Regions from separate parts of the Bradyrhizobium sp. AZCC 2230 genome, predicted to be linked through region 2. Evidence: riboswitches for the same ligand, from Rfam matches in the RefSeq annotation. Region 2 holds a riboswitch; the other holds the start of a gene.

Region 1 (14,846 bases), 170 kb from region 2:
GGATCATCTGGCAGTACATCAAGGACAAGCTGATCAACCCGTTCCTGGATGTCGAGCTGCAGTATTTCGACCTGGGCATGGAGTACCGCGACCACACCAACGATCAGGTGACCATCGACGCCGCCGAGGCGATCAAGAAGGTCGGCGTCGGCGTCAAGTGCGCCACCATCACCCCGGACGAGGCCCGGGTGAAGGAGTTCAACCTCAAGCAGATGTGGAAGTCGCCGAACGGCACCATCCGCAACATCCTCGGCGGCGTGATCTTCCGCGAGCCGATCATCTGCAAGAACGTGCCGCGCCTGGTTCCCGGCTGGACCAAGCCGATCATCATCGGCCGCCACGCTTATGGCGACCAGTACCGCGCCACCGACATCAAATTCCCGGGCAAGGGCACCCTGTCGATGAAGTTCGTCGGCGAGGACGGCACCGTGATCGAGAAGGAAGTGTTCAAGGCTCCGGGCGCCGGCGTCGCCATGGAGATGTACAATCTCGACGATTCCATCATCGACTTTGCCCGCGCCTCGCTGAACTACGGCCTGCTGCGCAACTACCCGGTCTATCTCTCGACCAAGAACACGATTCTGAAGGTCTATGACGGCCGCTTCAAGGACATCTTCCAGGACATCTACGACCGCGAGTTCAAGACCGAATTCGAGGCCAAGGGCCTGACCTACGAGCACCGCCTGATCGACGACATGGTCGCCTCGGCGCTGAAATGGTCCGGCGGTTACGTCTGGGCCTGTAAGAACTACGACGGCGACGTGCAGTCCGACACCGTCGCGCAGGGCTACGGCTCGCTCGGCCTGATGACCTCGGTGCTGCTTACCCCGGACGGCAAGACGGTCGAAGCCGAAGCCGCTCACGGCACCGTGACGCGCCACTACCGCGAGCACCAGAAGGGCAAGGAGACCTCGACCAACTCGATCGCGTCGATCTTCGCCTGGACCCGCGGCCTGTCGCACCGCGCCAAGCTCGACAACAACGCCGAACTCGCCAAGTTCGCCGCCACGCTGGAGAAGGTCTGCGTCGACACCGTCGAGGAAGGCTACATGACCAAGGACCTTGCGCTGCTGGTCGGCGCCGACCAGCGCTGGCTGTCGACCACCGGCTTCCTCGACAAGGTCGCGGAGAATCTCGCGAAAGCGTTGGCGGCGTAAGCCTGCGCATTATTTTCGCCCGATCGGGGTTAGACATCATTATGGGCCGCGCCCAGGCGCGGCCCATTCATTTTGATACCATGTGTGGAGGTCCCCCATGTCCATCCCCAAGTTCGCAATCCCCTGCCTGCTGCTCGCCGCTATGGCCGGGCCCGCCTCCGCCGCCGAGACGCTGCCCGCCGCCATCGCCGCAGCCGGCGAGAGCGTCGTGCTCAGCGTCCACGCCGAGGGCGCGCAGGTCTATGAGTGCAAGGCCGGCGCCGACGGCAAGCTCGCCTGGGCGTTTCGCGAGCCAATCGCGACGCTGCTTGTCGAGGGCAAGACCATCGGCCGTCACTATGCCGGGCCGAACTGGGAGCACGCCGACGGCAGCGCCGTCGTGGGCAAGGCGATCGGCAATGCGCCCGGCGCAACGGGGGCCGATATCGCCTGGCTGAAGCTGGAGGTCGCCTCCCGCCGCGGCAGTGGCGTGCTGACGCCGGTCACCACGGTCCAGCGCATCAACACCCATGGCGGCAAGCTCGACGGCGCTTGCGACAAGGCCGGCGAGTTCAGAAGCGCGCCCTACTCGGCCGAGTATATTTTCCTGAAGAAGGGCTGAGGAACTAGGCGCACGGGTCGGCGCTTTACGCGCCGGCTATGGCTTTTTGGATCTCCGACAGGGCGTCCAGAGCCTTTGCCCCATCAGGCCCACCGCCTTGCGCCATCTCAGGCCGACCGCCGCCGCCCTTTCCGCCTACGACGGGCACGCCAATCTTGACAAGGCTTGCGGCGTCGAAACGGGCTGATAGATCCTTGGTCACGCCGACAACGAGGCTGGCTTTTCCGTCAGCCGTGGTATTTGCAACCGCGACGACACCCGACTTGATCTCTGCCTTGGCTTGATCGACGAGAGACTTGAGTTCGTCGCTCGGCAATCCCGTCACGTGAAGTTTGTAGAACTTGACGTCACCGATCTCCACGACGTTGGAATTTCCGCCATCACCGGCAGACGCACCGCCGCCCATCGCGAGCTTCTTGCGGGCGTCGGAGAGCTCGCGCTCGAGCTTCTTGCTCTCCTCCATCAGCGCGGTGATGCGCGCCGGGACGTCGTCGATCGAGGTGCGCAGTTCGTTGGCCGCGGTCTTCGCCAGCGCCATGGTCTTGTTGGCGTGTTTTCGCGCGTAGTTGCCGGTCAAAGCCTCGATGCGGCGCACGCCGGAGGCGACCGCGCTCTCGCCGGTCAACGTGATCAGGCCGATGTCGCCGGTACGCCTGACATGCGTGCCGCCGCAGAGCTCGACCGACCAGCCGAGCGCGTTGACACCACGCTCGCGCGCGGTCTTGCCCATCGAGACGACGCGAACCTCGTCGCCGTATTTCTCGCCGAACAGCGCGCGCGCCCCGGCCTCGCGGGCCTCGTCGACGCCCATGACGCGGGTCGTGACCTCGTCGTTCTCCAGCACCACGTCGTTGGCGATGTCCTCGACGCGGGCGAGCTCTTCCGCCGTGATCGGCTTCGGATGCACGAAGTCGAAACGCAGGCGGTCCGGCGCGACCATCGAGCCGCGCTGGGCGATGTGATCGCCGAGCACCTGGCGCAGCGCCTCATGAATGAGATGCGTCGCCGAGTGATGCGCACGGATCGAGGAGCGTCGGCCGTGATCGACCTCGAGCTGCAGCGCGGTGCCGACCTTCAGCTCGCCGCTCTCCAATGTGCCCACATGAACGAAGAAATCGCCGAGCTTCTTCTGGGTGTCGGTGACGCGGAACTTGATGCCGCCCTCACCCGTCAGCACGCCGGTGTCGCCGACCTGGCCGCCGGACTCCGCATAGAACGGCGTCTGGTTGAGCAGCAGTGCGCCGGTGTCGCCGGTCTTGAGGTGGGCGACTTCCTGGCCGTCCTTCACCAGCGCGGACACCACGCCTTCGGCGCTCTCGGTCTCGTAGCCCAGAAATTCGGTGGCCCCGAGCTTTTCGCGCAGCGGGAACCAGATCGCCTCGGAGGCCGCCTCGCCAGACCCCTTCCAGGACTCGCGCGCCTTGGCCTTCTGGCGCTCCATCGCGTCGGTGAAGGAGGCCTGGTCGACACCGATGCCGCGCGACTTCAGCGCGTCCTGGGTCAGGTCGAGCGGGAAGCCGTAGGTGTCGTACAACGTGAAGGCGACGTCGCCGTCGAACATGTCGCCCTTCTTCAGGGACGCGCTCTTCTCGTCGAGGATGGCAAGGCCGCGCACCAGCGTCTTGCGGAAGCGGGTCTCTTCCAGCCGCAGCGTTTCCTCGATCAGATTTTCCGCGCGCATCAAATCCGGATAGGCCTGGCCCATCTCGCGCACCAGCGCCCACACCAGGCGATGCATCAGCGGCTCTTTCGCACCCAGCAGCTGCGCATGGCGCATCGCGCGGCGCATGATCCGGCGCAGCACATAGCCGCGGCCCTCGTTCGAGGGCAGCACGCCGTCCGCGACGAGGAAGGCAGACGAGCGCAGATGGTCGGCGATGACGCGGAACGAGGCGACGGTCTGCTCGTTCGGCCCGTGGCCCAGCGCGGACGATGTCGCGTCGATCAAATGACGGAACAAATCGGTCTCGAACACGCTGTCGACGCCCTGCATGATGCTGGCCATGCGCTCCAGGCCCATGCCGGTGTCGATCGAGGGACGCGGCAGATCCACGCGCTGCTCTTTCGTCACCTGCTCGTACTGCATGAAGACGAGATTCCAGAATTCGAGGAAGCGGTCACCATCCTCCTCCGGAGAGCCCGGAGGGCCGCCCCAGATGTGGTCGCCGCGATCGATGAAGATCTCCGAGCACGGGCCGCACGGGCCGGTGTCGCCCATCGCCCAGAAATTGTCCGAGGTCGGGATGCGGATGATGCGGTCGTCGGAGAAGCCCGCGATCTTCTTCCAGAGATCGGCGGCCTCATCGTCGGTGTGATAGACGGTGACGAGCAGCTTGTCTTTCTTGAGCCCGTATTCCTTGGTGATCAGTTTCCAGGCCAGCTCGATCGCGCGCTCCTTGAAATAGTCGCCGAACGAGAAGTTGCCGAGCATCTCGAAGAAGGTGAGATGGCGCGCGGTGTAGCCGACATTGTCGAGGTCATTGTGCTTGCCGCCGGCGCGCACGCATTTCTGCGACGTGGTCGCGCGCTGATAGGGCCGCTTCTCGACGCCGGTGAAGACGTTCTTGAACTGGACCATGCCGGCATTGGTGAACATCAATGTCGGGTCGTTGCGCGGCACCAATGGCGAGGACGACACGATCTCGTGGCCGTTCTCGGCAAAGAAGTTCAGAAAGGTCGACCTGATCTCGTTGACGCCGCTCATGTTCATCCAATCGGGTGTGCTTGGGCCCGCTTCCGTGCCGTCCAAACCTGTGATTTGGGCTGATATCTGCGGGCCAAAGCGCTTTTAGACAAGGCCAGTCTCGCTGTCCAGAAACTGTGCAGGGAGATCAGAGGGTTGCAGTATCAGCGCAATCCCGTTGAAAGCCGCCAGGTGCGCGTTGACAGGCTTGGCCGGGCTGTGGTCTGTACCCATCTGTATCGTACGGCCACGTCGGGAGAGACCGGCTTCACTGCCGGCGCCGAAGGAGCAACCGCCCCGGAAACTCTCAGGCAAAAGGACCGCGTGGCTTTGACGACATCTGGAAAGAGGCGCCGACGGGCTTAAAGCCCGGACTGCGTCCGCCGACGGGATAATACTCTCAGGCACAGCGACAGATGGGGCTTCGACTGGTGTCCGCCGGGGAATCGTCTCCGGGGAACCGCCGAGGGCCCCGTGATGCTTGCGCGCGACGACCGAGAGTCCCCTAGACGTACCCCCCTTTACGACCTGCATGTGTCGCTTGGCGGCAAGATGGTGCCGTTCGCGGGCTATGACATGCCCGTGCAGTACCCCGCGGGCGTGCTCAAAGAGCACCTCCATACCCGCTCCTCCGCCGGCCTGTTCGACGTCTCCCACATGGGCCAGATCGCCCTTCGGCCGAAGTCGGGGAAGGTCGAGGACGCCGCCCGCGCGCTGGAGCGGCTGGTGCCGCAGGATATTTTGGCGATTGCACCGGGACGGCAGCGCTACGCCCAGTTCACCAATGTGGATGGCGGCCTTCTCGACGATCTGATGGTCGCCAATTTCGGCGATCATTTGTTCCTGGTCGTCAACGCCGCCTGCAAGGAAGAGGACGAGGCGCATCTGCGCACGAATCTGTCAGACGCCTGCGTCATCGATTCGCTCGCCGATCGCGCGCTGATCGCGCTGCAGGGCCCGAAGGCCGAGTCAGCACTGGCGAAATTGTGTGCAGAGGCCCCCGCCATGAAGTTCATGGACGCCGGCCCGCATCAGGTTGCCGGCCTCGCCTGTTTCGTCTCGCGTTCGGGCTATACCGGCGAGGACGGCTTTGAGATTTCGGTGGCAGCTAGCGACGCCGAACGCCTCGCCAAGACGCTGCTGGAAAATCCTGATGTGATGCCGATCGGTCTCGGCGCCCGCGACAGCCTGCGGCTGGAAGCCGGGCTCTGCCTCTACGGCCACGACATCGACACCGAAACCACGCCGGTCGAGGCCGCGCTGGAATGGTCGGTGCAGAAGAGCCGCCGCACCGGTGGCGCCCGCGCCGGCGGCTTTCCCGGGGCCGAGAAGATCCTCGCTCATTTCGATCACGGTGCATCCCGCCGCCGCGTCGGCCTGCGCACTGAGGGCCGCGCGCCGGTGCGCGAAGGTGCGCTGCTGTTCGCTGACAGCGCGGGCGGCGAGCCGATCGGAAAGGTCACATCGGGCGGTTTCGGCCCGACCCTGAATGCGCCGGTCGCGATGGGCTATGTGCCCACAGGCCTGAGCGCGCTCGGCACAAAACTCTTCGCCGAGGTGCGCGGGCAACGTCTCGCCCTCACCGTCGCCGCCATGCCGTTCGTGAAAAACACCTACAAACGCTGACGCATGATGAGATTGAGCACAATTGGCAGCCCCACGGTCACCTCTCCCCAGCGGGGAGAGGTCGGATTGCGCCTGGCGATGCGCAGCATCGTCCAGTGCAATCCGGGTGAGGGGCCGCGGCACCCAGTGAGACCAGATCCCCTCACCCGGATCGCATCTTCGATGCGATCCGACCTCCCTACGGGAGAGGTTAAGACCGAGCCCGCGGCTTTCAACTCAACTTCATACCGCTTCAGGAAACAGACAATGACCACGACGCTGTACACCACCGACCACGAATGGCTCGCGATCGACGGCGATGTCGCAACCGTCGGCATCACGGATTACGCGCAGTCGCAGCTCGGCGACGTCGTGTTCGTCGAACTGCCCAAGGTCGGCCGCAGCCTGAAGAAGGCCGAAGCCGCCGCCGTCGTGGAATCGGTCAAGGCCGCCTCCGACGTCTACGCGCCGATCTCGGGCGACGTGCTCGAGACCAACGACGCACTCGCCGCCGAGCCCGCGCTGGTGAACTCTGACGCGCAAGCGGCGGCCTGGTTCTTCAAGATCAAGATTGCCGACAAGAGCGAGCTCGGCGGCCTCATGGATGAAGCCGCCTACAAGGCCCATACGGCGTGAGGATATGAGCCGAACCGTCTCCCCATACTCACTGTCATGCCCCGCGAAGGCGGGGCATCCAGTAAACGCAGCCGCTTCGGCTAGAACCGAGAGGCCGCGGCGTACTGGATCGCCCGCCCCTGTGCGCAATGCGCACAAGGCGGGCGATGACAGCAACTCCTGAGCGAGGACCCATGATGACCGCGCACCGCAAATCCAATGGCGACACCGCCACTTTCGTTCGCCGCCACATCGGCCCGTCGGCGCGCGATGTCACCGCAATGCTCGAAACCGTCGGTGCCAAGAGCGTCGACGCGTTGATGTCAGAGACGCTGCCGGCCTCGATCCGGCAGGCCGCGCCGCTCGATCTCGGCAAGCCGCTGAGCGAGACCGAGGCGATCGCGCATATGGCCGAGCTCGCAGCCCAGAACCAGGTCTTCACCTCGCTGATCGGCCAGGGCTATTCCGGCACGATTTTGCCTGCGGTGATCCAGCGCAACATCCTCGAAAACCCCGCCTGGTACACCGCGTATACGCCCTACCAGCCCGAGATCAGCCAGGGCCGGCTGGAAGCGCTGTTCAACTTCCAGACCATGATCTGCGATCTCACCGGGCTCGACGTCGCCAACGCCTCGCTGCTCGACGAGGCCACTGCCGCAGCCGAAGCCATGGCGCTCGCCGAACGGCATTCGCGGGTCGAAGCAAAAGCCTTCTTCGTCGACAAGGACGTGCATCCGCAGACGCTGGCTGTGATGCGCACCCGCGCCGAGCCGCTCGGCTGGTCGCTGGTCGTCGGCGACCCCCTCACCGATCTTGACAAGGCCGACGTGCTCGGCGCGCTGCTGCAATATCCGGGCTCATCCGGTGCGGTGCGCGACCTCAGGCCCGCGATCGCGGCGCTGAAGGCCAAAGGCGCGCTCGCGATCGTTGCCGCCGATCTGCTGGCACTGACGCTGATCGCCTCGCCCGGCGAGCTCGGCGCCGACATCGCGATCGGCTCCGCGCAGCGCTTTGGCGTGCCGATGGGTTACGGTGGCCCGCACGCGGCCTATATGGCGGTGCGCGATGCGCTGAAGCGCTCGCTGCCCGGCCGCATCGTCGGTCTCAGCGTCGACTCCCGCGGGATGCCTGCCTATCGCCTCGCGCTGCAGACCCGCGAGCAGCACATCCGCCGCGAGAAGGCGACCTCCAACATTTGCACCGCGCAGGTGCTGCTCGCCGTGATTGCGGCAATGTACGCGACCTATCACGGCCCCGAAGGGCTGACGCAGATCGCGCGCAATGTGCACCGCCGCGCCGCCGTGCTCGCGGCCGGCCTGCGCAAGCTCGGCTTTGCTCTGACCAGCGAAACCTTCTTCGATACGCTCAGCGTCGATGCCGGCGCCAGGCGCTCCGAGATCATCGCGCGTGCCACCGCCGAGACAATCAATCTTGGCGTCGGTGAAAGCGCGCTCCGCATCGCGCTCGACGAGACCACGACGCCCGCGACGGTCGAAGCCGTCTGGCGCGCCTTCGGCGGCCAGCTGTCCTACGCCGAGATCGACGCCACCACGCGCGAGGCGCTGCCGGAGGCGTTGAAGCGCACCACCGCGTTCCTCACCCATCCGGTGTTCCACGCCCATCGTTCGGAGACCGAGATGCTGCGCTACATGCGCAAGCTCAGCGATCGCGACCTCGCGCTCGACCGCGCGATGATTCCGCTCGGATCCTGCACCATGAAGCTGAACGCGACCACCGAGATGATGCCGCTGACCTGGCCGGAGTTCGGTAGCCTCCACCCGTTCGCCCCGCGCGAGCAGGCCAAGGGCTATTACGCGCTGTTTGCGCGGCTTGAAAAATGGCTGTGCGACATCACCGGCTACGACGCGATCTCGCTGCAGCCGAACTCGGGCGCGCAGGGTGAATATGCCGGCCTGCTTGCGATCCGCGGCTATCACGCCGCGCGCGGCGAGACGCACCGGAAAATCTGCCTGATCCCCTCCTCCGCCCACGGCACCAACCCGGCCTCGGCCGCGATGGTCGGCATGGACGTGGTGGTGGTCGCCTGCGAGGCCAACGGCGACGTCGACGTCAACGATCTCCGCGTCAAGGCGGAGAAGCATTCGAACGATCTCGCCGCGGTCATGATCACCTATCCCTCGACGCATGGCGTGTTCGAGGAGCACATCCGCGAAATCTGCGACATCGTGCATGGCCATGGCGGCCAGGTGTATCTCGACGGCGCCAACCTCAACGCGCAGGTCGGCCTGTCCCGGCCCGGCGATTACGGCGCCGATGTCAGCCATCTCAATCTGCACAAGACCTTCTGCATCCCGCATGGCGGCGGCGGCCCCGGCATGGGCCCGATCGGCGTCAAGGCGCATCTTGCGCCGTTCCTTCCAAATCATCCTGAAAATCGCCATTCCGCGACAAGCGCGGATGCCCCGGTCGGCCCGGTCTCGGCCGCACCGTTCGGCTCGGCGTCGATCCTGACCATCTCCTACATCTACATTTTGATGATGGGCGGCGAAGGATTGAAGCGCGCGACCGAGATCGCGATCCTCAATGCCAACTACATCGCAGCACGCCTCGATGCGCACTTCCCGGTGCTCTACAAGAACGAGAAGGGCCGCGTCGCGCATGAGTGCATCGTCGACCCCCGTCCGCTGAAGACGACATCCGGCGTCACCGTCGACGACATCGCAAAGCGCCTGATCGATTACGGCTTCCATGCTCCGACCATGAGCTTTCCGGTGCCGGGCACGCTGATGATCGAGCCGACCGAGTCGGAATCGAAGGCGGAGCTCGATCGTTTCTGTGACGCCATGATCGCGATCCGCAAGGAAATCGCCGAAGTCGAGGCCGGCCACTTCAAGATCGAGGCCTCGCCCTTGCGCCACGCCCCGCACACCGTACACGACATCGCCGATGACGACTGGAAGCGCGCTTACACCCGCTCTGAAGGCTGCTTCCCCGCGGGCTCCTCACGCACCGACAAATATTGGTGCCCCGTGGGACGCGTCGACAACGTCTATGGCGACCGCAATCTGGTGTGCTCGTGCCCGCCGGTGAGCGATTACGCGGAAGCCGCGGAGTAGGACGCGACGGAGGTCTCGTAGGGTGGGCAAAGCGACTTGTCCGCCGTAGCTCGAAGAGCGAAGGCGGAAGCGTGCCCACCACCTTTCGCCACGTTGAAAGATCGTGGGCACGGCGCTTACGCGCCTTTGCCCACCCTACGGCACTGAATGCGTAGCTACGGCGCAACCAACAATCGGCTTTCGCGATCCCATCGCCACAGCCGTTCGTTGGTCAGAAGCGTGCTGCCCCACCAGCGATGGATCGGGTTGTGACGGAGGAAATCTTCTTCCCCTGCCAACACCGCCCTTCCGAGTTGAGTAAGCGACAGACGCGACTGCTTGTACCGTGCGTGACGGAGCGGATCGTTGTGCATGTCGAGCGAGAACGCGCTTCTTCCAGCCCGGATAGGGCCGGCACTGGACAGCGCGCGAGGCCATTGAGCAGCGCTCCGACTTCCCAGTAACCAAAAATGCGCCGCTCATTGCGCTTCTGATCGCCCGGAAAGACATCAAAGGGTTGCACGCCGCCTGGTGCGATCAACTCCAGTATCCGCGTTTCCATCGCTCCAAGACCGGTAGTGACATTCGGAAGTTCTTCGAGCACGCCCAGCACACACTGACCGAGTTGCGGCAGCAGATTTAGATCTGCCTTGAGGAGATCAAACCAGTCTTGCGGCGTCGGCGCGCGATAGGCGCGCCACGCACGGCCGGCCAGATCAAGGTGATCTTGCGTGAGCTTGACGGTCGGCGGGTTGAGCGTCGCAAGTCGCTCGGCATCGACGCCGCCAACGGAGAGGTCCAGCTGACGCATGACGAGCTTGGAAACCGCCGATTTCCCACTCCCGCAGTAGTCGAGCAACCAGAGCAGAAGCAATTGCGCATTCGGCTCTGGCCCCATCCACAGTTCGACCGAGTCGCATTCCGCGAACAATTCGATCAATCCGCGATCTTTCGCACCCGATTCATCGAGCCGCCAGCGCGGCGTATCGTCGAGCCAATGAACGCCATGTGGCTGCGTTGCGCGTGGTGCAAAGAACGCCTCGCGCTCAGCAGCGGTTGGCAACGGTCCCCAGACCAGCCGGCGGTCGATCGCAATCACGCGATCAGCAAGGCCCGCCTGTTGAATGGCGCCGGCGGTGGCCGAGTCTGTCGTGACAATGAGCCGCGTCATGCCGGCGACCTCAAGGCTTCGTCAGAACAGCGCCGTAGCGCCACAGTCGGTCGCTGGTCAGATGCGTGCCGCCCCACCAGCGGTCGATCGGATTGTAGCGGCTAAAATCTTCCTGATGGGCCAGAACGGCCTTGCCGAACTCGGTCAGCGACAACCGGCTGCGCAGAAAAGCGACGTGCCGGTCCCGATGATTCTCCAGGTCGATTGTCCGCAGTTCATCGTCCAGCCCCGCCACCGCGGGTTTCGGACCATGTGCTAACCCTTGAAGCAACCTTCCCGACTCAACTTCGCCGAATATCCGCGTGCCTCGGAGTGAGCGCAGGTGAAACAGCGCATTTGTGAGCGTGAACCCTCGCGCAATGAGTTCCAGAAACCGCAACTCAGTTACACCAAGTCCTGTCAAAGGCGACGGAAGCTCTTCCAACAGATCGAGCAGAGCCGGCCTCAACATCGGCAACGCGCTAAGGTCCTTGTGGACCAGATCAGCGCAAGCCTCGGGTGTCGGCGCGCAATAGGCCTGCCAAGCCATCTTGGCGGTCGCAAGCTCATTGGCCGTGACGTCCACGACAGGAATATATGACGCGGAATTTCCGAGCCTTTCGATTCTCACGTCGAAAAAATCACTCGCCAGCAAACGCAATCGAAGCTTTTCCAGCAGCTGGGGGCATGAAGCGAGATAGTCGAGCAGCCAAATCAACTGCAATTGATCTTCGGGGTTCGGGTCAAACCAAAGTTCAATCTCGTCATAGCGCTCGCAAAACTCGGCAAAAGGCAGGTTCCTGCGATCCTTGAAGGCGGGAGGCCATACCACGCCCCAATGCGACCAGTGATCGCCCGTCCTGAGCGTTCCTGAGCGCGCCCCGAAATAAGCTGCGAAATATTCGGGTGAAGGCAGCGGATCCCACGTGAAACGAAAAAGAAAAAAACGACGATCTCAGCCAACTTCGATTTGGCAAGATCAGCGCCGGACGAACTGGTCAAGATCAGACGCTTCATCACACCACCCGATCAACGCAGCACAAAACGAAACGGGCGCTGACGACGTCGGCAACTCAACGTCCTCAGCGCCCGCTCCTCGCGAAAGTTCTTCGCGTTAGGACTTACTCGTCCGCCGGCTCCTCGCCGTCGGCGTCGCGCTCGGGGGCGCCGGCGAGAATCTGCTCGGCGATCAGGCCGGAGTTCTGGCGGATCGAGGTTTCGATCTTGGCGGTGATGTCGGGATTGGCCTTCAGGAACGCTTTCGAGTTCTCGCGGCCCTGGCCGAGGCGCTGGCTGTCATAGGAGAACCAGGCGCCGGATTTTTCGACGATGCCGGCCTTGACGCCGAGATCGAGGATCTCGCCCATCTTGGAGACGCCCTCGCCGTACATGATGTCGAACTCGACCTGCTTGAAGGGAGGTGCCAGCTTGTTCTTCACCACCTTGACGCGGGTGGTGTTGCCGACCACTTCGTCGCGCTCCTTGATCGCGCCGATGCGGCGGATGTCGAGGCGGACGGAGGCATAGAATTTCAGCGCGTTGCCGCCGGTGGTGGTTTCCGGCGAGCCGTACATCACACCGATCTTCATGCGGATCTGGTTGATGAAGATCACCATGGTGTTGGACTTGTTGATCGAGGCCGTGAGCTTGCGCAGCGCCTGGCTCATCAATCGCGCTTGAAGACCCGGCAGCGCATCGCCCATCTCGCCCTCGAGCTCGGCCTTCGGCACCAGCGCCGCAACCGAATCGACCACCAGAACGTCCACCGCACCGGAGCGCACCAGCGTGTCGCAGATTTCCAGCGCCTGCTCGCCGGTGTCGGGCTGGGAGATCAGCAGCTCGTCGATATTGACCCCGAGCTTGCGCGCATAGACCGGATCGAGCGCGTGCTCGGCGTCGATGAAGGCGCAGATGCCGCCCTTCTTCTGCGCTTCCGCGACCGTGTGCAGCGCCAGCGTGGTTTTTCCCGAGGATTCCGGCCCGTAGATCTCGACGACACGCCCCTTCGGCAGGCCGCCGATGCCGAGCGCGATATCCAGCCCGAGCGACCCGGACGACACCGCCTCGACATCCATCGAGCGGTCGTTCTTGCCGAGCTTCATCACCGAGCCCTTGCCGAACTGGCGCTCGATCTGGGAGAGCGCGGCAGCCAGAGCTTTACTCTTGTCCATGGAGGATCCTTCGACGATACGCAGGGCAGTGGTGGACATTGGGTCGTGCTCCTTATGGCGAGGATTCGGGTGCGGGACAAACGATTGGCGGCGGGTCGTCGATAAAAACAACGTACACTATTTGTTCTAAGTTCGCAATATGTTCTTTTGTGGAATTTGGCACTGGCCTAAATGAGCCACTCTGAAAATCAAATCGAGCCACTAGAGCAGTTTGCTCCGGCAACGGATTTGGAGCTGGACGCGGGAATACGCCGCGCCGAAGGAATGGCCCGCTGCTCAACGGGTACGGTGGTTCAAGACGTTCGCAATGAACGTCTCTCAAATCTATGATGGGGACGAGAACCCCGTTGAAATGAAGATCGAGCAAGACAAGGCCGCCGACTGAGGCGGCCTTTCACAAATTGAAGAACAGTATGGATGCCAGGACTGCTGAAAAGACGCACAGTCCAATGATGGCGAGTTTGAAAATCAGATGGGCCACACCGCCACCCTCGGCTTGCTTAGGCGGGCGGCCTCAATCCGGGCGACGAAAGCCACTCACTTATGTGCGAAGCGGTCTCCGCAAGCTGGGCCCTGCGAAGAAGCCTGGCGCGCTCTACCCCGGGCGGGGTGCCTCTGGCTTCTTTCCGCAGACGTTCGGCCTCTTCCGAAAGGCGCTGGTCGAGGGGATCGATTTGGTTGAAACGGCGTCGGTGCTCTTGCATGACGCTGCTCCCTGTTTGAGTGGGGCGGGAGCGCAACCGGGCGTTCTCAGTCACCGATAAAAGCCGAGGGCCGGGCGGTGATGGGGGACATTGTGCGCCTCATAAGTTCCGAATACGAGTCAATTCGGCACCTTCCCTACAGGCATGTTCCACCAGTGGATACGTTAGTTCGCGGCATGTTCTCTGTGACCGCATTCCTTGATCTTCCTCAAGGTTCATCCAATCCAAAACAGGCCACTGGGAAATTCGACTTAGGCCACTGAGGGTTAAACAGGCCAGCGCCAAATTCCAGGTGCTGGCCTGTTTCCGACCGCAGTGGCCTGGTTTCAAAACCACGGTGGCCTGTTTTGAAATGTTCGCTTTGGAACTGTGGGTCGGTCGTCTGCATATTCATTTCGCAAGAACTCAAACTCTGCGGTTAGGACCCGTTGGACGAGGTTGTGTCATGTCGAAACGTCGTCGTTTTAAACAGTCCCTTTCCCTGGAAGAACGCCTTGCCCAAGAAGCCGAACGATTAAGAGAGCAAGCCAAACAGCTTTCGCCCGGCCCTGAGCGCGAAGCCCTCCTCCGCAAAGCCAGACAGGCAGAAACCGGCTCTCACATGAGCGAGTGGCTGAGGTCGCCCGGGCTGCAGGCGCCAGAGTAGTACCCATAAATTCCCCAACTGAGGCGATGGCCTGCTTTGAACGCTGCCGTCATAAGTTCGCAATCTTCCGCGAACCTTTCTGCTGGGTACGGTTAGTTTTGGGGAGTCTGGGTGATGACGGAAAGCACGCAGCAAGCGGACAGGCGCACTCGGTTGTTGGAAGCCGCCACGGCAGCAATGATTGAGTTCGAGCGTAGGGAAAGCGACTTCCGCAAAAAGGATCAGGCCGAGCGCGCCGCTGAGCTTCGCCTTCCTCTGGATAGGATGAACGTGCACTGAGCAGCAGTCACAGGACTGTCATGGCACGTTCCTAGCATTGTCATGCGACGGGGGTCCGGCGCGCAGCTCCCCGTCCTGATCTTCGGCCTAGACCACCAGACTGGACGGGGAGCTTGCCCCTGAGAACCATCCGCACGCGCGCGGGTTATCCCCGCATTGCTGATTCCGCTCGATGTCGC
Region 2 (14,846 bases):
TTGACGATCGCATCCGCGGCGCGATCCGCGTCCGCTTGCGTCCTGCCATAGGCGAACACGCTCGGCCCGCAATCGCGGAAATCGGCGGCCGGGAAGCCCGGCGCGAAAGAGAGTGTCGGAACCGCATCGCTCTCCAGCGCGGCGAGCTTTTCGTAGATGCCCTTGGTGGGAAAGTCGTTGGTGCATTGCCAGCTGATCGCGATCAGGAAGGGCAATTGGCGGAACGACTTTGCGAAACGCTGCTTCGTCTTCAGCAGCAAAGCGAGGTGCTTTGCGGAGGCGCGACCGGTCTCGGCCATGTCGACATGCGGATAGGTGCGGTAGGCAATCAGCGCATCCGCATGTTCCATCATTGCGGGCGTGACGTTGGCATGCAGGTCGAGGCTGGCGACCAGCGGAACATCCTTGCCGATGACGCGGCGCACGCGCGCCAGAATCTCGCCTTCGCCGTCATCGAGATGCTCGGTCACCATCGCGCCGTGCAAGTCGAGATAGACCGCGTCGAGCGGACCGGCGGCCGCGATGCCATCGACCATCACCTTCACGATGCGCTCGAAGGCGTCCTTGGTGACATGCGCCGATGGGCTTGCGCCGCAGGCAATCGTCGGAATGAGTTCCCAGCCATTGGCCTCAGCGCTGTCGACGAAACCGGCCAGCCCAACATTGATGCGCCGCATTACCTTCAGCACGTTGGCGCCTTGCGTCATCGCCGGCCAGCCGCCGCCATGCTGGAAGTCCGCGAACGTCGCCTTCGTCGGAGCGAAGGTGTTGGTCTCGTGCAGGAAGCCGCCGACGGCGATACGTGTCATCATGCAAGTCCAGCGATTGAAAGTGCGCGAAATTAGCCATGGCGCTGCGGCGAGAGCAAGCGAGGAGCCCATGTCGCCGCGCATAGGGTCAGATCGTTTTTGGGCATGCTGCGGATGCGTGTTGTTTGAGAAGGCGCTTCCAAATCCTCGGTGTCGTCCCGGCCTAGTGCGCAATTGCGCACAGGCGCCGGGACCCATAACCCCAGGGAGGAGTTTGGCGAAGATTGGTCGTTCGCGATTAGCACCACGCGCGGTCGATATATTCCGCGGTATGGGTCCAGGCGTTCGCCGGGACGACACCGGTGGGTGTTGCTACGCCGTCGCCGCCATGCCCTCCGACACCGGCCGGAAATTCGCAAAGTCCCAGCCGCGGCCCGGCGCGGCTTCGAGCAGGGCCCGCGTATAGGCCTCCTGCGGATGGGTCAGCACTTCGGCGGCCGGGCCCTGTTCGACGACGCGGCCGTGCTGCATCACCACGACCTCGTCGCAGATTTGGGCTGCGACGCGCAGATCGTGGGTGATGAACAGGATGGCGATACCGAGCCGCTTCTGGATCTCATCGAGCAGTTCCAGCACCTGTGCCTGCACGGAGACGTCGAGCGCGGAGACCGCTTCGTCCGCGACCAGCACATCGGGATCGAGCGCGAGCGCCCGCGCAATCGCGATGCGCTGGCGCTGGCCGCCGGAGAACTGGTGCGGATAGCGCGAGACGGCATCGGCCGGCAGGCCGACCAGCTCGAGCAGCTCGCGCGCCCGCTTCATCGCATCGGCATGCGAGGTGCCGTAGTTGATCGGGCCTTCCGCGATGCTCTCGCCGACGGTGACGCGCGGATTGAGCGAGCGGTAGGGATCCTGGAACACGATCTGGATCTTCTGCCGGTGCGGCTGCAGCAGGCGGCGCGAGATGTCCGAGATCTCGCGGCCGGCCAGCCGCACGCCGCCGGAGGTCGGATCGATCAGGCGAACGATGCAGCGCGCAACCGTCGACTTGCCCGAGCCGCTCTCGCCGACGATGCCGAGCGTACGGCCCTTGCGCAGCGTCAGCGTCACCTTGTCGGCGGCAACGACCTCGCGGCCTTTGCCGAAGAACGCGCGCTCCTTGTAGACCTTGCTGAGCTCGTTGGCTTCCAGCACCACCGGTTCCTTGGTCTCGGGCCGTGCCGTGCGCGGCACCAGGCTCGGCACCGCAGAGAGCAGGTTGCGGGTGTATTCCATCGTGGGATTGCGCAGCACGGTGTCGAGCGGGCCGGTTTCAACCAGACGGCCCTGCCGCATCACGGCCACGCGGTCCGCGATCTCGGCGACCACGCCCATGTCGTGGGTAATGAACAGCACGGCGGTGCCGTGATCGCGTTGGAGGTCGCGGATCAGGGTCAAAATCTGCTTCTGCGTGGTGACGTCGAGCGCGGTGGTCGGCTCGTCGGCAATCAGCAGCTTCGGCTCCAGCACCAGCGCCATCGCAATCATGATGCGCTGACGCTGGCCGCCGGAGAGACGGTGCGGGTAGGAGGCGAAGATGCGCTCGACCTGGGGCAGGCGCACCTGCTCCATCATGTCGAGGATGCGCTTCTTGCGTGCCCTGGCATCGAGATCGGTGTGGGCGCGCAAGACTTCGTCGATCTGGCGGCCGACGTGCACGACCGGATTGAGCGCGGTCATCGGCTCCTGGAAAATCATCGCCATCTGCGTTGCGCGCAGCTGGCGCAGGCGGCGGTCGGTCGCGGTGAGGATCTCCTCGCCGACGAGCTTCACACTGCCGCTCGTTGGAACCAGCGTGCCCTTCGGCAGCAAGCCCATCGTGGTGAGCGAGGTCACCGACTTGCCCGAGCCGCTTTCGCCGACGAGGCACAACGTCTCGCCCTGGTGGACCTGGATCGAGATGCCGTCGATGATCTTTGGTCCCCCCGGCTTCTTGCCGACGGAGACGACGAGGTTGTTGATGTCGAGAACCGGGTTGGTCATCACTTGGTCGGTCATCACTTGCCCTCCCGCTGCTTCATGCGGGGATCGAGCGCGTCGCGGGCGGCGTCGCCGATCAGATTGATGCTGAGGATGGCGATCGAGAGCAGCAGGCCCGGCCAGAAGATCAGCGTCGGCTTGAGCTGAAAATACTGGCGGCCCTCGGCCATGATGTTGCCCCAGGTCGGCGTCTCCGGCGAGATGCCGGCGCCGAGGAAGGAGAGGATGGCCTCGGTGAGGATCGCGGAGGCGCAGACATAGGTGCCCTGGACGATCAGCGGTGCGATCGTGTTCGGCATCAGATGCCGCCACATGATTTTTGGTAGCGACGAGCCGACCGAGATTGCGGCTTCGACGTAAGGCTCTTCACGGGCGGACAGCACGACTGAGCGCACCAGGCGCGCCACGCGCGGGATCTCAGGAATGGTGATGGCAACCAGCACGGTCCAGATGCTGGCGCCGGACAGCGAGACCACGGCGATGGCGAGCAAAATGCTCGGCATCGCCATCAGGCCGTCCATGACGCGCATCAGCACGGAATCGATCAACTTGAAGAAGCCGGAGACGAGACCGATCGCAAGACCAATGACGATCGAGAGGATCGCCGAGCCGATGCCGATCAGGAGCGAGATGCGGCCGCCATAGATGACGCGCGACAGCAGGTCGCGGCCGTAGGCGTCGGTGCCGAGCAGGAATTGCGCCGAGGAGGGCTTGAGCCGCAGTGACGGCGCAAGCTGGATCGGATCATGCGGCGCAATCAGCGGCGCCAGGATCGAGATCAGCACGATCAGTGCGAGCAACACCGTCGCCGTGGCGATGATCGGTGTCGAGGTGAGGAAGCCGAAACGCGGCCGCAGCGGCGACGTGATCGGAATGGACGACTGGGGAAGGGTATCGACTGACATTTTTGGTGTTGTCCTTGCCTCAGTACCGGATCCGGGGATCGAGCAGCGTGTAGGCGACGTCGATCAGGAGATTGACGACGACGTAGATCAGCGAGGTCAGCAGGATCATCGCCTGGATCACCGGATAGTCGCGCGCCAGCACCGCATCCACGGTGAGGCGGCCGATGCCGGGGATGTTGAACACGCTCTCGGTGACGACGACGCCGGAGATCAGGAGCGCAAAGCCGGTGCCGATCACGGTGATCACGGGCACGGCGGCGTTGCGCAGCGCGTGCCGCATCATCACCGCGACCTCGTTGATGCCCTTGGCGCGCGCCGTTCGCACGTAATCTTCGCCCAGCACATCCAGCATCGCCGCGCGCGTCATGCGCGCGATCAGCGCAACGTAGATGAAGGAGAGTGCGCAGGTCGGCAGGATGATGCGCTCGAAGAACGCTCCGAAGCCGCCCGAGATGCTCTTGAAGCCCTGCACCGGCACCCAGCGCAGGTCGATCGCAAACACCTCGATCAGGACATAGCCGACCACGAACACCGGCACCGAGAAGCCGAGCACGGAGAGGCCCATCACGAAACGGTCGATCCAGGTGCCGTGCTTCCAAGCTGCAATCACCCCTAACGGCACGGCGACGACAACGGCGAGGATGATGGTCGATAGCGCGATCGAGATCGACGGCTCGACGCGCTGGCCGATCATCTTCATGACCGGCAAATTGGAGATGAGCGACGTGCCGAGATCGCCGTGCAGCAGCTTGCCGACCCAGGTGATGAACTGCACGATCAGGGGTTCGTTGAGGCCCAACGACTCGCGGATGCGCTCGAGCCGCTCCGGCGTCGCATTGTCGCCGGCGAGAATCGCGGCCGGGTCGCCGGGAGTCAGCCGCAGCAGCAGGAACACGAACAGCGCCACGACACCCATCACGGGCACCGCAGCCAGAACGCGGCGAATGAGATAACCTAGCATGCACCTATCTCCGGCTGCGGAACTTGTGGGGTCTTGAGGCCCCCATGGATTCGATCGTGTCTATCATGCGCGCCTGTCGCTCGGGCTGGAAAAGCCGGCCGGAGACCGCCCTGTTGGGGCAAATTGTGTGCCAAGGGCAGGGCGGTCGCAAGGGGCCGCCCCGCATCGATTTGCAACCACTCAGGATGCACGGCGCATCTCGCGCTCAACCGCAAGTTCTCCCCGAAATGAGGGGGCGGTCGGCGGCGCGTTGAGCCCGCGCCAGCCGTCGATGGTTCCGGCAATCATCTGCGCAGTCGCGGCCGACAGCGTCCAGCCGAGATGGCCGTGGCCGGTGTTGAAGAACACGCCGGGCATCCGGCCCGCGCGCACCACCGGCATCATGTTCGGCATCATCGGCCGCAGCCCGGCCCACGGAATAATGCGAGAGGTCTCGACCGCCGGAAAATTGCTGCGCACCCAGTCGACCAGCGGCTGCACGCGGTCGGCTCGGATGTCGCGGTTGAAGTCGTTGAACTCGGCCGTGCCGGCCACACGAAAACGATCGGCGCCGAGCCGGCTGGTGACGATCTTGGCGGCCTCGTCGAGCAGGCTGACGGTCGGCGTCGCGTTGCGGCTTTCGGCGGTGTCGAGCTGCACAGTGATCGAATAGCCCTTCACCGGATAGACATTCACGCGATCGTCGAGGAGGGCGGCGAAGTGACGGCTGGCCACGCCAGCGCACACCACGACGCCATCGACCTTCAGCATGCCACGCGCGGACGCGACAGCGTCGCTCGCGGAACGGTCGGCCCAACCGATCACGAAGCTTGCGCCAGCAGGGGCGATCGAATCGATATTCGCCTCATGGATGACGCTTGCGCCGCGACGTTTGCAGGCGTCCGCCAGCCCGCGCGTGAACTTGTGGATGTCGCCGGTCGCATCCGACGGCGTGTAGAAGCCGCCGTAATAATCCTTGCGCAGCGTCGGCTCGATCGTGCGGATTTCCTCCGGCGTCACCGGCCGCCGATCGAGGCCACCTTCCTGCAGCAGCGCATTGACGCGCAGGCCGGACTCAAAACCCTTTTTGTCGTGATAGATGTGGAGGATGCCGCGGCGTTCGAGATCGAAGTCGATGCCTTCGCGCGTCGCGATCTCGAACAGGTGCTTGCGGGCTTCGATCGCTAGCCGCGTGGTCAGAATCGTGTTGGCGCGGTAGTTGCCGATGTTGGCGACGAACTCGCTCATCCACGAATATTTGTGCCAGTTCGGCCGCGGGTTCATCAGCAGCGGCGCATCGCGCCGGAACATCCAGCGCAAGCCTTTCAGGATCGTCGCGGTGCTGTTCCACACTTCGGCATTGCTTGCGGAGAGCTGTCCGCCGTTCGCAAACGAGGTCTCCATCGCGGCGTAGCGATGCTTGTCGAGCACCGTCACTTTGTAGCCGCGTTCGAGCAGGGCATAGGCAGTCGTTACGCCGGTGATGCCGGCGCCGATGATGGCGATATGGGTCATGATAGGTTCGGGGCTCCCGTGAGTTAGAGTCGGCTAACCGCCGGCCCGAAAGCCGTTGGCGGCGCCCCATCTGTCACGGTTACCTGAGAGCTTGATCCGACAGAGACCTCGCGAGGTCTTCGTGGACTATCCCCTTCGGTGGACGTCACGATTTTCAAATCGTGCCGTCTCTCTCCAGATCGTCCTGACGATACAGTCCTTTTGCCTGAGAGTTTCCGGGGCGGTTGCTCCGTCGGCGCCGCAACGAAAGCTGGATGCCCTCGTTGCGATCTCTCCCGCATCGTCGCGTGGACCATCGAGCAGTACGATGCGCCTCATTTTTAGACAAGGCTAAATTTCACCCGCGACTGCCAACGCATTGTGCAGTGCGAAGTTGATTCAATTACTCCAGCGTTGCCAGCAGTCCCGCCATCAGGCGCCCGCGTTCGACCAGGCTCTCGACCTCGATGAACTCCTCGAGCGTGTGGCCATTACCGCCGCGCACGCCGAGGCCATCGAGCGTCGGGATGCCCATCGCGCCCGTAAAGTTGCCGTCGGATCCGCCGCCGGAACTCGCATGCGGCAATTCCGCGCCGAGAGATTTGGCGATGCCGCGCGCCTTCTCATAAAGCGCCATGGTGCCGGCATCCGGCTCCCACACCGGCCGCGTCACGCCGCGCGTCACCTTGAAGGTCACGTCGTTTGCCGTACCCGACAGCGCCAGCATTCGCTCGACGCCGCGGTCGAGATCGGCCTGGCGCTTGGCCATGGAGAGCGCTTCGCCGGTGGCGGTGGTCGCAACGCAATTGACCCATTGTCCGCCATGCACGACGCCGACCGAGAAGGTGCAGTCGTCGGTGGTCATCGCGTCAATTGCGAGAATCTGCCGCGCCATCTCGCGGATGGCCGAGCGTCCCGCCGACAATGTCGCGCCGGCGTGGCTCGGCCGTCCCGTCGCTTCAAGATTGAATCGCGCGATGGCGTAACGTCCGGTGGTGACGCCGTTGTCGGCGCGGCCAGGCTCGGGCACCAGCACATATTTGTTGCGCGCGGCTTCCGCCTCGATGATGTCGCGCGTCGACGGCGTGCCGACTTCCTCGTCCGGCGTGAACAGGATGGTGATCGGCAAGGGCGTGGTGAAGGACGCGCGCGCCAGCTGCCGGATCGCTTCCAGCGAGAGGTAGTTGCCGCCCTTCATGTCGTAGATGCCGGGGCCGTAGCACTTGTTGCCCTCGCGGCGCCATTTCAGTTTCTCGATGGTGCCGACCGGGTGGACGGTATCCATGTGCCCGGCGATCAGAATGCCCGGCTCGCCCTGCTTCGGATGCGGGAAGCGCGCGCGGATGACGCCGCCGAAGCCCTGACGGCCGCCGATGCGCTCGATGGTCGCACCCATGATCGCCATATCCCGCGCTGCGATATCAAGCATGCGGTTGACCGCACTCGCGTCCCAGGTCGGGCTCTCGCATTCCACCCAGGTGCGCAGGCCCTCGAGCATTGTCTCGGAATCGAAGGGAAGATTGGCTGGATTCATCTTAATGTCTCTCAAGCTTCGAAAGATGGAATGCGCATTGCATCAGCGCAGGCAGGACAAGCGGGGAGAGTTGTAGAGCCAAACCGATCGTTGTAGAGCCCGTCCATGCGCCGCAAGGGCTTGCACCGAAAGCGGATTGACGCGCTCAACACTGTCTGCAAGTCTCGAAAAGATAAAGGCATTGCATGAGGTTAGTTCGCCTAAGGAACGAACCGAATGCTCAACCAATAACCTGCCTTTGACCAGTTTCACGTCAGGAGAAACTTTTATGTTGAGCTTGATGCGCCGGGGGCGACGCGCGTTCGCCTCCACACTTGCGCTGTCGGTCGTCGCGCTCTCGACGGCGATGGCATCGCCGGTATTTGCGGCCGGCAAGACCATCACCGCGGTGATGCATTCGGATCTGCGCATCATCGATCCGATCTTCACCACCGCCTACATCACGCGTGACCATGGCTACATGGTCTACGATACGCTGATCACGACGGATGCGAACTTCAAGATCCAGCCGCAGATGGCGGACTGGAAGATCTCCGACGACAAGCTCACCTACACCTTCACGCTGCGCGACGGCCTGAAGTGGCATGACGGCGCGCCGGTGACGGCGGAAGACTGCGTCGCCTCGCTGAAGCGCTGGGCCGCCGTCGACGGCATGGGCCAGCAGATGATGACCTTCACGGCCAGCATCGAGGCGACCGACGCCAAGACCATCACGCTGAAGCTGAAGGAACCCTACGGCCTCGTGCTGGATTCGATCGGCAAGCCGTCCTCGCGCGTGCCCTTCATGATGCCGAAGCGCCTCGCCGAGACGCCGCCGGACAAGCAGATCCCCGAACAGATCGGCTCCGGTCCGTTCAAGTTCGTGCAGGGCGAATTCCAGCCCGGCGTGAAGGCGGTCTACGTCAAGAACACCGACTATTTGCCGCGCAAGGAGCCGGCGAGCTGGACTGCCGGCGGCAAGGTGGTGAAGGTCGACCGCGTCGAATGGATCACCATGCCGGACGCGCAGACCGCGGTGAACGCGCTGCAGTCGGGCGACATCGACTTCATGGAAGTGCCGCCGTGGGATCTGCTGCCGGTGCTTGAAGCCAATGCCGACCTCAAGGTCGAGACGCTGAACAAGTTCGGCTACCAGACGCTCGGTCGCATGAACTTCCTCTTTCCGCCCTTCGACAATCCGAAGATCCGTCGTGCGGCCTTCCTGGCGATGAACCAGAAGGACGTGCTCGACGCGCTGGTCGGCAACCCGAAATACTACAAGATCTGCGGCGCCTTCTTCGTCTGCGACACGCCGTTCGCGACCGATGTCGGCTCCGAGACGCTGGTCAAGGGCAACGGCATGGCGGATGCCAAGAAGGCGCTCGCCGAGTCCGGCTATGACGGCACGCCCGTCGTGGTCATGGTGCCCGGCGACGTCGTCACGCTGAAGGCGCAGCCGACGGTTGCGGTGCAGCTGCTCCGCGAAGCCGGCTTCAAGGTCGATGCGCAGGCGACCGACTGGCAGACGGTGGTGAGCCGCAGAGCCAGTCAGAAGCCCCCGAAGGAGGGCGGCTGGAACATGTTCTTCACCAACTGGGTCAGCGCCGACGTGTCCAACCCGATCTCGAATCTCTCGATCGGCGGCCAGGGCAAGAAGGGCGGCTGGTTCGGCTGGGCGGAAGACGCCAAGATCGAGAAGCTCAAGGACGACTTCGTCCGCGCGGCCTCGCTCGACGATCAGAAGAAGATCGCGACCGAGATCCAGAAGGAAGCCTATGACCAGGTGATCTACGTGCCGCTCGGCCAGTATCTGGCGCCGAGCGCATGGCGGAAGTCGCTCTCCGGCGTGCTCGACGGCCCGGCGACCCCGGTGTTCTGGAACATCGACAAGTCCGAGTAAGGCCAAGTCCTAGTCAGGGAAGGCGCGTTCGCGCGCCTTCCGTCCCGATCATCACGCGGCGCCGCTGTCATCAGCGGCGCTTCTCGCCAGGAGAGCTCGTCAGCAGAATTCGTCGCAGAACTCGTCAGGAGAACTTTAATGTTCCAACTCATGCGCCGGGGGCGTCGGGCGTTCGCCTCCACACTTGCGATGTCGGTCGTGGCGCTTTCGGCACTGGCCTCGCCAGTTCTTGCCGCAGGCAAGACCATTAGCGCCGTGATGCATTCGGATCTGCGCATCCTCGATCCGATCTTCACCAGCGCCTATATCGCGCGTGATCATGGGTACATGGTCTACGACACGCTGATCGCGACGGATTCGAATTTCAAGATCCAGCCGCAGATGGCGGACTGGACAATTTCCGACGACAAGCTGACCTACACCTTCACGCTGCGCGACGGTCTGAAGTGGCATGACGGTACAGCGGTCACTGCAGAAGATTGCGTTGCGTCCCTGAAGCGCTGGGCCGCTGTCGACGGCATGGGGCAGCAGCTGATGCTGTTCACCGCGAGCATCGAGGCGACCGATCCCAAGACTATCACGCTGAAGCTCAGGGAACCCTACGGCCTCGTGCTGGAATCGATCGGCAAGCCGTCCTCGCGGGTCGCTTTCATGATGCCGAAGCGTCTCGCCGAGACGCCGCCGGAGAAGCAGATCCCCGAGCAGATCGGCTCCGGGCCCTTCAAGTTCGTGCAGGCTGAATTCCAGCCTGGGGTGAAGTCGGTCTACGTCAAGAACACCGACTATTTGCCGCGCAAGGAGCCGGCGAGCTGGACCGCCGGCGGCAAGGTGGTGAAAGTCGATCGCGTCGAATGGATCACCATGCCGGACGCGCAGACAGCGTTGAACGCGCTGCAGTCGGGCGACATCGATTTCATGGAAAATCCCGCCTTCGAAATGTTGCCCACCATCGAAGCCGACAAGGAGCTCAAACTCGAGATCCTGAACAAGTTCGGTTTCCAGACGGGCGCGCGGATGAATTTCCTCCATCCGCCATTCGACAACGTCAAGGTCCGCCGCGCAGCACTGCTGGCGGTCAACCAGAAGGACGTGCTCGATGCGCTGATCGGCAATCCGAAATACTACAAGACTTGCGCCGCGGTCTTCATCTGCGACACGCCGTTCGCGACAGAGATCGGCGGCGAGACCCTCGCGAAGGGCGGCGACATTGCTGCGGCCAGGAAGGCGCTCGCCGAGTCCGGTTACGACGGGACACCGGTCGTGCTCATGGCGCCGGGCGACGTGCTGACGCTGAAGGCTCAACCGATCGTGGTGGCCCAGCAACTGCGCGAAGCCGGCTTCAAGGTCGATCTGCAGGCGACCGACTGGCAGACGGTGGTGAGCCGGCGCGCCAGCCAGAAGTCCCCGAAGGAGGGCGGCTGGAACATGTTCATCACAAACTGGGTCAGCGCCGACGTGGTCAATCCGATCTCCAACGTCGCGGTCGGTGGCCAAGGCAAGAAGGGCGGCTGGTTCGGCTGGGCGGAGGACGCCAAGGTCGAGCAGCTCAAGGACGCCTTCGTTCGCGCGGCCTCGGCGGAGGATCAGAAGAAGATCGCGACCGAGATCCAGAAGGAGACCTACGACCAGGTGCTCTACGTCCCGCTCGGCCAGTATCAGGCGCCGACCGCATGGCGGAAGTCGCTCTCCGGCGTGATCGACGGCCCGGCCACCCCGGTGTTCTGGAATATCGACAAATCCGAGTAGGACAAGTCTGAACAGGGGAAAGGTGCGTCCTGCTCCTTTCGTCCCGATCATCACACGGCGCCGCTGTCATCAGCGGCGCCGTTGTGTTTTGGCGGTCCCGTGTCGGCGAAAGCCCGGGAGCTTTTAAGTCTTCCAGACTCCGATCATTGCTATTTGTTTCCGATCTGAACTAGATGGTTTGTCTTCGCTCATTGCTTTCCTCCCGCCGATTTGAATCCGTTGATTTGATTCCCTTGCCGATCGATTTTGCACTCCAGGCGATGGCCGAACGGTCGGATCGCGCGCCGGCGCGCTGGCGGCGGCCGCTGCTGCGCTGGCTGGATGGCGTGGAGGCCGGCTGGGCCGTGCCGCTTCTCATTGCGTGCTTCGTCGCGGTCTGGACGCTGTATCTGGCCATCGCCTATGCCGGCGGCGGCCTGCATCCCGATACGCTCGAGGCCTGGACGCTGGGACGTAATTTCGCCTTCGGCTATCACAAGCATCCGCCGCTGATGGGCTGGATCGCAGCCAGCTGGACCTCCGTCTTTCCGCTCAGCGACTGGTCGCTGCAGCTGATGGCGATGGTGAACGCGGGCTTCGCCCTGGTCTTCGTCGATTGCGTCGCGCGGCAATTCGTGTCCGGGCACAAGCGCATCCTGGTGCTGCTGCTCCTGATGCTGACGCCGGCCTATCAATTCCACGCCCAGCGCTTCAACGCCAATGCCGTGCTGCTCGCGCTCTGGCCGCTCGCCACATGGTGCTTTCTGCGCGCGTTCGAAACCAGGTCCGCCGTCTGGGCGGTTGCGTTTGGATGCAGCACGGCGCTCGCCATGGTCGGAAAATATTACTCGATCTTCCTGGTCACGAGCTTTGCATTCGCCGCGCTGGCGCATCCGGCGCGGCGCGCCTATTTCACCTCCGCGTCGCCCTGGATTTCGGTCGTCGCCGGGCTCGCGGTGCTGTCGCCGCACATTGACTGGCTCGCGACCACGGGGGCATCGACCTTCACCTACGCGCTGAACCACGCCAACGGGAATGCCGTCAGCTCGCTCGGTGACGTGACGAACTTCCTGCTGGGACTCATGGCGGCGATCAGCGTCGCTGCCGGGCTCTGGGTGCTCATCGCGGGCACGCGCCTCAAGCAATTTCCGGCCGACTTCGCCGCGATGAGCCCGGGCCTTCGGCTTCTCTTCTACGGCGCCATCGGCACCATCGTCCTGCCGGTGCTGACCTCGCTCGCGATGGGCACGGATCTGCCGTCGCTATGGGCCTTGCAGGGATTGTTCCTGTTCGTCGTGCTGATCGTCTGCGGCGCCCGTTATCCCGTCGAACGTTTCTACACCGTCAATGTCACGGTCATTGTCGCAGGCGTAGCGCTTGTCGCCATCCTGGTCGCCGCACCAATCCATGCGGTCTATCGCAATAGCCACGGTTATGAAGAGGGACGGAACCTTTACGCGCAAGCAGCTGGCGAACTCACCCGGCAATGGCGCGAGCTGACCGGCGAGCCGCTCAGTGCCGTCAGCGGCGACGATTCGCTCGCCTTCGCCACCGCCTTCTACAGTCCGGATCATCCGCATTACGCGCGGCCGTTCGAGCACCAGTACGATTGGGGTCTGCCGCGCCAGACCACGCTCGATCGCGGCTGGGCCGCGCTCTGTTTCCGTGGCCAAGATTATTGCGGCCGCTGGATGGAATGGGTCTCCGCGCGCGCCGGAACTTTTGTCAGGCGAGAATTTACCGTGCAGGCATCGCTGTGGGGGCCCGGTCTGACCCGGGACGTTATCGTACTGATGGTGCCGCCACGTTCGAAGCGCGACTCATCGCCCGAAAGCGCCTCGCAGGATTTCAGCGCCAGCAAGCGCAGTCTGGAGTAGGGCGGTTTCTCAGCAGTGGCTGTCGCGCACCCGTTCAAGGCCTTCGCTTGCGAAGGGCGGGGCGACGGCGGGCTGCTTGACGCCGGCAGCCTTTCGCTGCGCCTCAGTCAGTTCCGACGCGTGATCGGTTTCGTTGCGTTTCGGTTCCATGAGGCGACCTCTCGAAAATGCTGCAGGACAACATCGAGGCGCCCGCGAAGTTCCTCACACGATGGGACGATGATGCGGCTTGAACAGCCGTCCCTTCTCCACCACCAGAACGATCGCGAGCGCTGCGAGCGTCGACAGGAAGAATCCGATCGAGAACGGCAGCAGCGTGCCGTCAAAACTCTGGCCGATCGCCGTGCCGACCGCGATGCCGATCAGCGTCGTGATCGAGCCATAGAGCGAGGAGGCGGTGCCGGCGATGTGGCCCTGCGGCTCCATCGCGAGCGCGGTGAAATTGGCGACCATCATGCCGAACGAGAACATCATCAGCGCCGACAGCGCCATGAACAGCGGAAGCGGCAGCACACCGAGGATCTCGGTCAGCAGCATCACGCCGGCGACCACTGTGTAGAGCGTCAGCGCGCCGTGCGAGATCACGCGCATGCCGAGCGTGCCGACAAATCTGGCGTTGAGGAAGCCGGCGACGGCTGTGCCGGCCGCGATCGCCGCAAAGGCGAGCGGGAAGTAGTGGCCGAGGTGATAGATGCCTGTGAACACCTGCTGCGCCGAGAATACGTAGGCGAACAGCGCGCCCATGACGGCGCCGGCGGCCGTCGCATAACCGATGGTCTGGCGGTTGGTGACGGTCTGGCGGAAGGCCGAGAGCACGTCGGCGGGCGCCAGCGATCTGCGTTCGGATTCGGGAAGGGTTTCAGGCAGCCGCAGCACGCTCCATGCCAGCGCGAGGACGCCGTAGAGCATCAGCACGACGAAGATGCCGCGCCATTGCGTGACCAGCAGCACGGCCTGTCCGAACGAGGGCGCGATCACGGGCACGGCGATGAAGATCATCATCGCGAGCGACATCACGCTCGCCATGCGGCGGCCCGCATAGCAGTCGCGCACGATCGAGGTCGCGATCACGCGCGTCGCGGAGGTGCCGAGGCCCTGCAGCGCGCGGGCGAGCAGCAGCGTCTCGAACGAGGGTGCCGCGACCGCGAGCACGCTCGCCACCACATAGACCGCCATGCCGCCGAGCAGCACAGGCCGGCGCCCGAACCGATCCGACAACGGGCCCATGACGAACTGGCCGGCGCCGAAGCCGATCAGGAAGGTCGACAGCACGAGCTGGAGATGGTTGGCGTTGGGAATACCGAAGGCCGCCCCGATATTGGGCAGCGCCGGCAGCATCATGTCCATCGCGAGCGGATTCAGCGCCATGATGGACGCGATCACAATAACGAATTCGGGAAAACCCATTGGACGGTGCCCGGAGGACACCCAGTCGTCGGCATTGACGTCGGACAAGCAGCTCACCTCTGATTTCAGAGGCCATATCTAATGCTCATGCTGCATCGCACAACCCATGTTTTGGGATGGCTGTCAAGCGGCGTGGCGGACGGACAACAAATGGTGAGAATGTCCCGGTCCCACGATCGCGCGCTCCGGTGGAAACCAGGGATTCACCATAACGCCGTCGGCTTTGGTCGACGAGATGAAACGGAAACGCATCCTGTCCATTGTGGCCGCCGATTGCGCTGCGCTGGCGGTAGCGACGAGATTCTGTGCGAATAAGG

What was found. A riboswitch is a leader RNA that binds a small molecule or an ion and turns the genes downstream of it on or off. The one in region 2 is predicted to bind glycine.
Region 1: it holds a riboswitch for glycine, as region 2 does, so the genes downstream of both, gcvT (glycine cleavage system aminomethyltransferase GcvT) here and V1280_RS12360 (D-amino acid dehydrogenase) in region 2, are expected to answer to the same signal.

Annotation. Positions count from the first base shown of each region.
Region 1 covers NZ_JAZHRS010000001.1:2,681,248-2,696,093, forward strand. The annotation lists gene V1280_RS13150 (NADP-dependent isocitrate dehydrogenase) at 1-1,157, shown strand, start outside; gene V1280_RS13155 (DUF3455 domain-containing protein) at 1,255-1,758, shown strand; gene alaS (alanine--tRNA ligase) at 1,784-4,462, opposite strand; glycine riboswitch at 4,685-4,773, shown strand; gene gcvT (glycine cleavage system aminomethyltransferase GcvT) at 4,919-6,067, shown strand; gene gcvH (glycine cleavage system protein GcvH) at 6,314-6,682, shown strand; gene gcvP (aminomethyl-transferring glycine dehydrogenase) at 6,859-9,738, shown strand; gene V1280_RS13180 (hypothetical protein) at 9,950-10,888, opposite strand; gene V1280_RS13185 (hypothetical protein) at 10,899-11,699, opposite strand; gene recA (recombinase RecA) at 11,989-13,077, opposite strand; gene V1280_RS13195 (hypothetical protein) at 14,188-14,388, shown strand; gene V1280_RS13200 (hypothetical protein) at 14,503-14,667, shown strand.
Region 2 covers NZ_JAZHRS010000001.1:2,514,751-2,529,596, reverse strand. The annotation lists gene V1280_RS12380 (M81 family metallopeptidase) at 1-809, opposite strand, end outside; gene V1280_RS12375 (ABC transporter ATP-binding protein) at 1,122-2,771, opposite strand; gene V1280_RS12370 (ABC transporter permease) at 2,786-3,673, opposite strand; gene V1280_RS12365 (ABC transporter permease) at 3,693-4,634, opposite strand; gene V1280_RS12360 (D-amino acid dehydrogenase) at 4,815-6,128, opposite strand; glycine riboswitch at 6,197-6,308, opposite strand; glycine riboswitch at 6,312-6,416, opposite strand; gene V1280_RS12355 (M20/M25/M40 family metallo-hydrolase) at 6,511-7,641, opposite strand; gene V1280_RS12350 (ABC transporter substrate-binding protein) at 7,910-9,520, shown strand; gene V1280_RS12345 (ABC transporter substrate-binding protein) at 9,659-11,266, shown strand; gene V1280_RS12340 (glycosyltransferase family 39 protein) at 11,527-13,122, shown strand; gene V1280_RS12335 (hypothetical protein) at 13,132-13,272, opposite strand; gene V1280_RS12330 (multidrug effflux MFS transporter) at 13,327-14,577, opposite strand.